3 regions of the Mycobacterium sp. NTMscope_Eco_3 genome follow, and region 2 is predicted to be linked to each of the others. Evidence: riboswitches for the same ligand, from Rfam matches in the RefSeq annotation. Region 2 holds a riboswitch; each other region holds the start of a gene.

Region 1 (3,226 bases), 290 kb from region 2:
ATCACCGTGGCCCGCTGCACCGTGGAACGACTGATGCGCGTCAACGGCTGGCGCGGGGTCACCCGGCGCAAAAAGGTCCGCACCACCGTGGCCGACCCGGCCGCGACCCGGGCGGCGGATCTGGTCAAACGCCAGTTCCGGGTGCGCGCCCCCAACGTGCTGCTCGTCGCGGATTTCACCTACGTGCGCCTGGCCACCGGGGTGTTCGTCTACACCGCGTTCGCCATTGATGCCTACGCCGGGCGGATCGTGGGCTGGACCTGCTCGGCAAGCAAGGAAGACCGGTTCGTGCGTCAGGCGATCAGGCATGCGGCGCAACTGCGGTTCAATGAAGGCAATCCATTGATGGGCAACACTATTCACCATTCGGACGCAGGGTCGCAATATACGTCGGTGCGGTTCGGGGAAACCTTGACCCTGTCCGGGCTGGTGGCCTCAATCGGCACTGTCGGGGACGCCTTCGACAACGCTCTGGCCGAAACAACGATAGGGCTGTACAAGACCGAAGCCGTCCGGGCGGATTCGCCCTTCCGGCGCGGCCCCCTGCAGCGCCTGACCGACGTGGAACTGCTCACCGCCGACTGGGTGCACTGGTACAACACCAGCCGGCTCATGCACCGCCTGGGCCGCATCCCACCGACCGAGTACGAGACGATCTACTACGCTACGAACACAGCCCAATCAGAGGCTGCACACCCATAACCGCGTGTGCATCGAACTCGGGGCGGTTCAATTCGTACTTCTCGCCTTCGGGCGCCACACGGCAATAGATGGCCGACGATATGGCGCGGTCATAGCGGCGCCCCCGGTGTCGCCATCAATGTCCAGTGCGCCGAACCGCCGCAAGATCCTCACCAGCTCACCCAGCATCGGCGCCAGCCACATGCCAGCCGGCATGTCCAGCACGGCCTAGTAAAGGCCCGGTGCAAACGCTGGCGTTCACCCACCGTCAATCCCATCGTCTGGGCCTGCTGCGCCGCACCGGTTTCGCCGCTTCAACACGCCACTTCGCGGGCAGCATTTCTCTTTGGGACAACGAAGGGGGCAGGCGGGCATTGTTGGTGAGTCAACGCGCCGGGTTGACTGGTGCCGCCTTGAGTGCCAAGATAACGTTCGCATAAACCTCGGTAGGTGAGGCGTCTGCACGGACATAGGCCACTGACCTCGAACGTCGAGAGACGCCCCGGGTCAGGACAGCTCTTCCCGGCTTAAGGGTTGAGCCCAAGTGGCTTCCGGCTCAGCCGGATACGCCGTGTGGTGCCAAAGCTGTGACGAGAGGGGTGCCGCGCCCGGCTGAATCGCCGGGTTGCCTCATCCCCGGTGTGCGACTGTTGGCACCCCCGTGTGCCCTGGCCGTGAGGAGGTGAGAGCGAGATGAGTCGCGGTGATAGTCCCTATCCGAGTCCGATGAGCATTTCGTTCGGATCCGGCCCCGGCACCATTTCCACTATCTGAATCGGCTTGCGCCGCTTCGGTTCGCACTCGCCCGCGTCCCGCTTCGTGGACGTGCGTCTTTTTGGCGTGCTCTGACACGACCACAGCCGCAGCTTCAGTCTGCATTCCCCTTGAGGAGAAGTCCGATGTCTTTTGTGACCGCACAGCCAGAAATACTGGCGACGACAGCCAATGATTTGCGCAATATCGGCTCAGGGCTCGCCGCCCAGAACGCGGCCGCATCTACGCCTACGACAGGCGTGATTCCTGCAGCGGCCGACGAGGTTTCGGCGCTGACCGCGACCCAGTTCGTTGCGCACGCGCAGCTGTATCAAGCGGTGAGCGCACAAGCCGCAGCAGTTTGTGACCTGTTCGTGCGGACCTTAGCGGCCAGTGCCGTTTCGTACGCCGCCACCGAGGCCCTCAACACAATCGCGGCCGGCTAAAGGAAGTGTGTCCAATGACTGTCATGATCGATTTCGGCGCGTTGCCGCCGGAAATCAATTCCGCAAGAATGTATTCCGGCGCGGGCTCAGCGCCGATGCTTAGCGCCGCCGCGGCCTGGGACACGCTGGCCGCTGAATTGCGTTCGGCGGCAACCTCCTACAGCTCGACGATCTCGAGATTGAGCAGCGAAGGCTGGCGCGGCCCGGCGTCGATATCGATGGCGGCCGCCGCAGCACCTCTCGTCGCCTGGATGAACACGACTGGGATGCAGGCTGAACAAACCGCTACCCAGGCCACCGCAGCCGCGGGTGCCTATGAGACCGCGTACTCGATGACGGTGCCCCCACCGGTAATCGCGGCCAACCGTAGCCTTTTGAGCGCGTTGGTCGCCACCAACGTCTTGGGGCAGAACACGCCGGCGATCGCGACCACCGAGGCGCACTACGGCGAAATGTGGGCCCAGGACGCTGCCGCAATGTACGGCTACGCCGCCGCTTCGGCGGCCGCCTCGACGGTGACGCCATTCACCGCGCCACAACAGACAACCAATGCGGCGGGGCTGGACGGGCAGGCCGCGACGGTCAGCCAGGCCACTGCTACGTCGGCAGGCACGAGCACGCAGACGGCACTGTCACAGCTGACCTCCACGGTACCCACAAAGTTGCAGAGCCTCGCTTCACCCGCGTCGTCTTCGTCGTCGACGTCGGGACTTTCGGAAATCCTCGGCCAACTGACTGGCTCTGGTGGGTCTGGGAATTCACAGCTCAACGACTTCTGGAACCAGTGGGGGCCCAACGCGAACATCTGGAACACCATCTTCTCGTCCGGGTTTTACACGCCCAGTAACACATTGGGTGCCTTCACGAGTTTGTTGGGCGCCGGCGCAGCCGGGGGCGCCGCGGGAAACGCCATCGGAGAAGCTGTCACAACCGGCCCCCTCGGAGGCCTATTGGGTCTGACGAGCCTGGGACCCGGCGGCGCCGCATCCGCGGCCCTTGGACGGGCCGCGTCGATCGGCCCGCTATCGGTGCCCGCGAGCTGGACCGCCCTAACCCCACCCCCTAGCTCTCTTGCCTCAGGGCTGGGCGGCACGCCCCTCACCGCGGCTCCGGCAGGTGTGATGCCCATGATGCCCGGCATGCCGATGGCGAACACGGCCGGAAGCCACATAGGCAGTGCTCCCAAATACGGGCTCCGGCTCACCGTAATGGCCCGCTCACCCATCGCCGGATAGCAGATACGGGGATCGGCTGCGAGCCTCAGTTCGACGGCCCCAACCGCATAAGCAGTTCGGCCACGATTCACCGCTTATGTGGCACTCGATGATTTCTAGATAAGGAGACAT
Region 2 (3,226 bases):
ATCGGCGCGTGGCGCATGGTCTCGTCCATCCTGCAGAGCCTCGAGGTGCCGCTGGAGGAGGGTGTGTCGAGCTGGCCTCCGGACGGCCGCCCGCCCGGGTCGTAGGGCCGCAGTCCCGGCGTGAATTGCTCAGGGCCGTAAGCGATTGACTTATCAAGGGAGAACTCTTAGCGTCGGGCAATGAGAACCAGGGTCGCCGAGATGCTCGGTGTCGAATTCCCGATCTGCGCCTTCAGCCATTGCCGCGACGTGGTGGCCGCGGTGACCAATGCGGGAGGGTTCGGCGTCCTGGGTGCCACCGCGCACAGCCCGGCGCGGCTGCGCAGCGAGCTGACGTGGATCGAGGAGCAGACCGGCGGCAAGCCCTACGGGGTCGACCTGCTGCTGCCACCAAAGTACGTCGGCGCCGAGCAGGGCGGGATCGACGCCGCCCAGACCCGGACCCTCCTGCCCGACGAGCACCGCGCGTTCGTCGACGACCTGCTGGCCCGCTACGGCGTGACGGCGCCCGCCGGGGAAGCCCGCGCGTCCGCGGGCGGTTTGAACATCTCGCCCAAGAGCTACCAGCCGCTGCTCGACGTGGCCTTCGCGCACAACATCCGGCTGATCGCCAGCGCGCTCGGCCCGCCCCCGGCGGACCTCGTCGAACGCGCCCACGACCAGGACGTGCTGGTGGCCGCGTTGGCCGGCACCACCCGCCACGCGCAGCGGCACGCCGCCGCCGGCGTCGACCTGATCGTCGCGCAGGGCACCGAGGCCGGCGGCCACACCGGCGAGGTGGCGACCATGGTGCTGGTGCCGGAGGTCGTCGACGCCGTCGCGCCGGTGCCCGTGCTCGCCGCCGGCGGGATCGCCCGCGGCCGCCAGATTGCGGCGGCGCTGGCTTTGGGCGCCGAGGGCGTGTGGTGCGGGTCGGTCTGGCTGACCACCGAGGAGGCCGAGACGGTGCCCGTGGTCAAGGAGAAGTTCCTGGCCGCCACGTCCTCGGACACGGTGCGGTCGCGCTCGATGACCGGCAAGCCGGCGCGGATGCTGCGCACCGCCTGGACCGAGGAGTGGGACCGCCCGGAGAACCCGGACCCGCTGGGCATGCCGTTGCAGACCGCGCTGATCACCGAGCCGCAGGTGCGCATCAACTCCGCGGCCGCCCACGACGGCGCCAAGGCGCGTGAGCTGGCGACTTACTTCGTCGGGCAGGTGGTGGGCTCGCTCGATCGGGTCCGCCCGACGCGCTCGGTGGTACTCGACATGGTCGACGAGTTCATCGACACGATCGGCCGGCTCGACGGCCTGGTCGAGAAGTGACCCGGCCGGTCGGTAACGAATCGCGGACACGCTATCCAGGGATTTGACCGCGTCAGACCGCTCGTGCATTATCGGTCGGGTAAGCACCTCGTTAGGTGAGGCGTCTACACGAATACAGGCCACTGACCCCGAACGTCGAAAGACGCCCCGGGTCAGGACAGCTCCTCCCGGCTTAAGGGTTGAGCCCAGGTGGCTTCCGGTTTGGATTGTTTTCCAGCCAGGACACGTCGTGTGGTGCCGAAGCTCTGACGAGAGGGGTGCGGATCTCCGGCGGTCGTCGGATTCTGCTCCTTTTGCTGCGCCTAGATCGCATGCGACCCCGCATGCGTCGCGACCGCGAGGAGGTGAGGGACACATGAGTTCTAGCGATAGTCCGGATCGAAGTCCGAACCCTGTTTCGTCCCGATCCGTTCTCCGGCGCGACCTTCTCGGCTGAGTCGTCGCACACGCTAAGTGCTTATCCGCCAAGCGTTCTGAGATCGGAACCGACCCGGGACGGGACACGTCAGTCCTTTTTGGTCCCCGTTGGCATTCTCCTCTAGGAGTCGATCATGACCGCAGCTCTCTACGACGAAGTCGTCACCGTCGCGCCCGCCCGCACCCTGACGGTGGTTCCCGACGTCACCGAAATCCAGGTTCCCGAGCCCGTGGAAGAGCCGCGCCGCAGCGATTACCCGCTCTTCGGCCCGGGCGGCGACCCGCTGGTCAACGGGGCCTGCCGGTTGCTGAGCATTCCGCTGCGGCACGTGTACGCGGCGCTGTGGCGGGTGGGTGTGCTCGAGGTTCGGGCCTGACAGTCCGACCGCGAGACTGTAATTGCCGACGGGTTCACTCGGCGTTTGCGTCGGCAGTTGCAGTCTCGCGATAAGATTTACTGGCGTCGATCCGGCCATCACCGGGGAGCCTTCGGAAGAACAGCCGACCGGCTCAGTAGAACCGAACGGGCAGGCCCGTCACAGCCTTTTCAATGAGCGGCCGCGCGAAAGCGCGGCAAGCGGGGTGGTACCGCGGCGCTCGCGCAGCCAGCGCGTCGTCGTCCCCAGGCCTGGAGACTGGCACAGGAGACGACGTTTGACCGAGCACACATACCCGAAGCCGGCCGGCGGGGCGCCCGACTTCCCGGCCCTCGAGCTCGAGGTGCTGGACTACTGGGCCCGCGACGACACCTTCCGCGCCAGCATCGCCCGCCGCGACGGCGCCGAAGAATATGTGTTCTACGACGGGCCGCCGTTCGCCAACGGCCTGCCGCATTACGGGCACCTGCTCACCGGTTACGTCAAGGACATCGTCCCGCGATACCGCACCATGAGCGGCTACAAGGTGGAGCGCCGGTTCGGCTGGGACACCCACGGCCTGCCGGCCGAACTCGAGGTCGAGCGCCAGTTGGGCATCACCGACAAGTCCCAGATCGATGACATGGGCATCGCCGCCTTCAACGACGCCTGCCGCGCCTCGGTGCTGCGCTACACCGACGAGTGGCGGGCCTACGTCACCCGCCAGGCGCGCTGGGTCGATTTCGACAACGACTACAAGACGCTGGACCTGCCGTATATGGAGTCGGTGATCTGGGCGTTCAAACAGCTCTGGGACAAAGGCCTGGCCTACGAGGGCTACCGGGTGTTGCCCTATTGCTGGCGCGACGAAACCCCACTGTCCAACCACGAATTGCGGATGGACGACGACGTCTACCAGAGCCGGCAGGACCCCGCGCTCACCGTCGGCTTCCGGGTGGTGGGCGGCGACCTGGACGGGGCTTTCTTGTTGGTCTGGACGACCACGCCGTGGACCCTGCCGTCCAACCTCGCCGTCGCGGTCAATCCCGACGTGACCTACGTCGAGGTGCGTTCCGAGGGCAGGCGTTTCGTGCTGGCCGAGGCGCGGCTGGCCGCCTACGCGAAGGAGCTCGGCGAAGAGCCCGAGG
Region 3 (3,226 bases), 2.1 Mb from region 2:
CCTCGCTGATCTTCCAATGCAACGAGTGCCGCTTGCCCATGGCGTCACCGACGGCATAGGTGGTCGCCAGGCCGACGGCGTTGGCGCCGATCAGCGACGCGTCGAGCAGGATGATCGCAAACAGCGCCCCCACCGTGCCGCCCAGATGCCGGGACAACCCGGCGGCGACGGCGCCCGCGTCGGTGAAGTGGCCGGCATCGGCGGTGCCCGCCAATCCGAACGCCGTCACCGCCATCAGCGCCGTCGCCCCGACCATGACCACGACGATCCCGATCACCAAATCGGCTCGCCCGTAAGGGATCCAGCGCGCGGTGATGCGCTTGTCGACCACGTTGGACTGCTGGAAGAACAGCTGCCACGGCGCGACGGTCGTTCCCACGATCGCGACCACCAGCAGCAGCACGGTCGAGTTCAGCCCACCGGGGAATTGCGGAATCAGGCCGGCCGCAGTCGCTTTCGGGGCCGGGTGCGCCAGCAGCACCATCGGGATGATCAGCACGTTGACGGCGATCAGCAGGAACATCAACCGCTCCCAGCGGCGAAACGACCCCCCGGCCACGACGGCGAACAGCAGCACCGCGGCGGCCGGGACGGCGACGAACTTCGGGCAGCCCAGGAAACCGAGAGCCAGTGACACACCGATGAATTCGGTGACGATTGTCAGGGCGTTCAAGACCAACAGGTCACCGACGCTGAAGGCGCCCCAGAACTTTCCGAACCGTTCGAAGATCAAGCGCGCGTGACCCACCCGGGCGACGGCGCCCAGCCGCAGCACCATTTCCTGGTTCACGTACAGCACCGGAATCATCAGTGCCAGCGTCCACAGCAGGCCCATCCCGTAGTCCTGGCCGGCCTGGGCGTAGGTCGCGACGCCACCGGCGTCGTTGTCGCCGACCATCACGATCAGGCCGGGACCGCTGATGACCGCCAGTGTCTTCAGCCGCCGCCAGCGGCCGTTCGTGGTGCCCCCGGTGCCGTCGCGCCCGATGCGGCCGAACGCGCCGACGATGTCGCCGACGTGCGCGGTGTCCAGCACCGTCGGCCCCTGCTCCTCGGCGTGCGGGGTCTCCACCGCGGCGGCCGAACGGCCGAAAATAAGGCTGCGGCGGCCGCCGCGGGTGTGGATCGAAGTCATCTGATCCTCGCTGTACGAATCGTTCTCACCTCGCGGTGAGGAATGCGGATGCGCCCGATGCGGGGAACGGATCACCAGTGGTTGTCGGGGCGGCCCGACACGTGTCCGCCCAGCGAGGCGGTGACCACGGCGATCGGCATCCGCGAAACGTACAGGTTGGCCCGCTCCTGGGGGGTCAGGTTGGCCCGCAGGTGCAACTTGTCGGCCAGCAACCGGCCCGCGCGCAGCATCGACCGGCCGCGTCCCCTGGGGGCGGCGGAAAAACGGTGCGTAACAACAAAAGCCATGATCTTCTCCTGCCAGAGGTCCGATCGGCGTCGACACCGTCCGTGGAACGTGTCAGCCGCGCAGGACCGGAAGGAAGGTCAGGCGGCGGAAGGAATGCCGGAGCCGGATCGGGACAAAACGAATTTTGGATGCGGACTATCGCCGGGACTCATCTCGCCCTCACCTCCTCACGGCCGGGACACACGCGGGTGTCATCACATTCACCTGAACGAGAGAGGCACGAATGACCGACGGCACCAACGCCGCCGGTCGCACCCCTCTCGTCGGAGCTTCGGCACTGCACGGCGTATCCGGACGGAGCCGATGGTCGTCCAGAAGCCACTTGGGCTCAACCCTTGGGTCCGGGAAGAGCTGTCCTGACCCGGGGCGTCTCTCGACGTTCGGGGTCAGTGGCCTGTATCCATGCAGACGCCTCACCTACCGAGGTGCTTGCGGAGTCCATAGTGGCACCGCGGCCCGGGCTCGTCAAACTCATTTGCGCTGAGCGTGGCGCCGCCGTCGCGCCCCCAGCGCCCACCCGGGCTGCCTCGGTTCGATTGCCCGCTCCTCACTCGCGCCGTTCCGGCGCTCACCGTCGCCGCCCTCGGTTCGATCGCCCGCTCCTCACTCGCGCCGTTCCGGCGCTCACCGTCGCCGGGCCCGGTTCGATCGCCCGCTCCTCACTCGCGCCGTTCCGGCGCTCACCGTCGCCGGGCTACGCTCGGCGACATGACCACAACCCTGCAGGATCCGCGGGTCGCATCGGCGCTCGACCGCATGTACGCCGAGTCGAAGAACCAGATGTCGCTCTTGCGCGAGCGGCGTGGCACCTTCGATCAGCCGATGACCGCCCAGGAGCGCGCCGACGCGATGAGCGAGTTCTACATCCCGGTGACGCCCGAAGCCGGCCGGCTGCTGTATTCGCTGGTCCGCGCCACCCGCCCGGCGACCGTCGTCGAATTCGGGATGTCGTTCGGGATTTCCGCCGTTCACCTGGCCGCCGCGGTGCGTGACAACGGGAGCGGCCGGGTGGTGACCACCGAGCTCAGCGCCACCAAGATCGCCGCCGCGAAGCAGACCTTCGCCGAGACGGGCTTGGACGATGTGATCACGATCCTGGAGGGCGACGCCTTGAGCACGCTGGAAAGCCTGGACGGGGCGATCGATTTTCTGCTGCTCGACGGTTGGAAAGACTTGTACCTGCCCGTGATCGAGCTGCTCGAGCCCCGCCTGTCCACGGGTGCGTTGGTCATCGCCGACAACGCCAGCTCGGCCGACATGGCCCCGTATCTCGACCGGGTGCGCGACCAGGACAACGGCTACGTCAGCTTCAACTTCCAGGTTCGCGACAGCGACAGCATGGAGATCAGCTGCCGCACAGGCACTTAGGAGAATTGCCTGCGCGGCGCTACCGCAGCGATTCCTCGAGCCACGGCGTCAGCCACTTCACCCCTTCCGGGGTCAGGTGCACACCGTCGCTGCGCACCTTGATGCCGTCGACCTTGGCGGTGTAGACGCCGTCGGGGCACAGCTTCTTGTTCAGGTCGAGGATCGCGACGTTCGGGTGATGGCTGACGGTCTTGCGCAACATGGTGTTCCACAGGTTGACCCGGTCCGGCTGGTCCTCGGGATACAGCCGGCCGTCCGGCTTCTCACCGCCGCGGCTGTACGGCACGGTCGCGACCACCACCCGCACACCGGTGGAACCGGCGATAGTCAGCGCCCGCTCGAGTTCGCCGTTGAGGTAGGCGTCGAAGGTCGGGTCGCCGATGTGGGTCCACTGGCCCTCGTTGACGCGATCCACGGTTTCCCAGCGGCCGATGA

The links. A riboswitch is a leader RNA that binds a small molecule or an ion and turns the genes downstream of it on or off. The one in region 2 is predicted to bind magnesium.
Region 1: another riboswitch for magnesium. It lies ahead of AC0KTM_RS15355 (PE family protein); the one in region 2 lies ahead of AC0KTM_RS14235 (Rv1535 family protein).
Region 3: another riboswitch for magnesium. It lies ahead of AC0KTM_RS24210 (hypothetical protein); the one in region 2 lies ahead of AC0KTM_RS14235 (Rv1535 family protein).

Annotation. Positions count from the first base shown of each region.
Region 1 is NZ_CDRJYZ010000001.1:3,404,729-3,407,954, forward strand. It holds one part of gene AC0KTM_RS15345 (IS3 family transposase) at 1-702, shown strand, start outside; gene AC0KTM_RS15350 (hypothetical protein) at 924-1,121, shown strand; M-box (ykoK) riboswitch at 1,117-1,287, shown strand; gene AC0KTM_RS15355 (PE family protein) at 1,581-1,880, shown strand; gene AC0KTM_RS15360 (PPE family protein) at 1,895-3,115, shown strand.
Region 2 is NZ_CDRJYZ010000001.1:3,115,748-3,118,973, reverse strand. It holds gene AC0KTM_RS14245 (carboxymuconolactone decarboxylase family protein) at 1-105, shown strand, start outside; gene AC0KTM_RS14240 (NAD(P)H-dependent flavin oxidoreductase) at 181-1,305, shown strand; M-box (ykoK) riboswitch at 1,386-1,569, shown strand; gene AC0KTM_RS14235 (Rv1535 family protein) at 1,857-2,099, shown strand; gene ileS (isoleucine--tRNA ligase) at 2,377-3,226, shown strand, end outside.
Region 3 is NZ_CDRJYZ010000001.1:5,205,755-5,208,980, forward strand. It holds gene AC0KTM_RS24205 (NRAMP family divalent metal transporter) at 1-1,135, opposite strand, end outside; gene AC0KTM_RS24210 (hypothetical protein) at 1,207-1,422, opposite strand; M-box (ykoK) riboswitch at 1,672-1,855, opposite strand; gene AC0KTM_RS24215 (O-methyltransferase) at 2,132-2,791, shown strand; gene AC0KTM_RS24220 (acyltransferase family protein) at 2,811-3,226, opposite strand, start outside.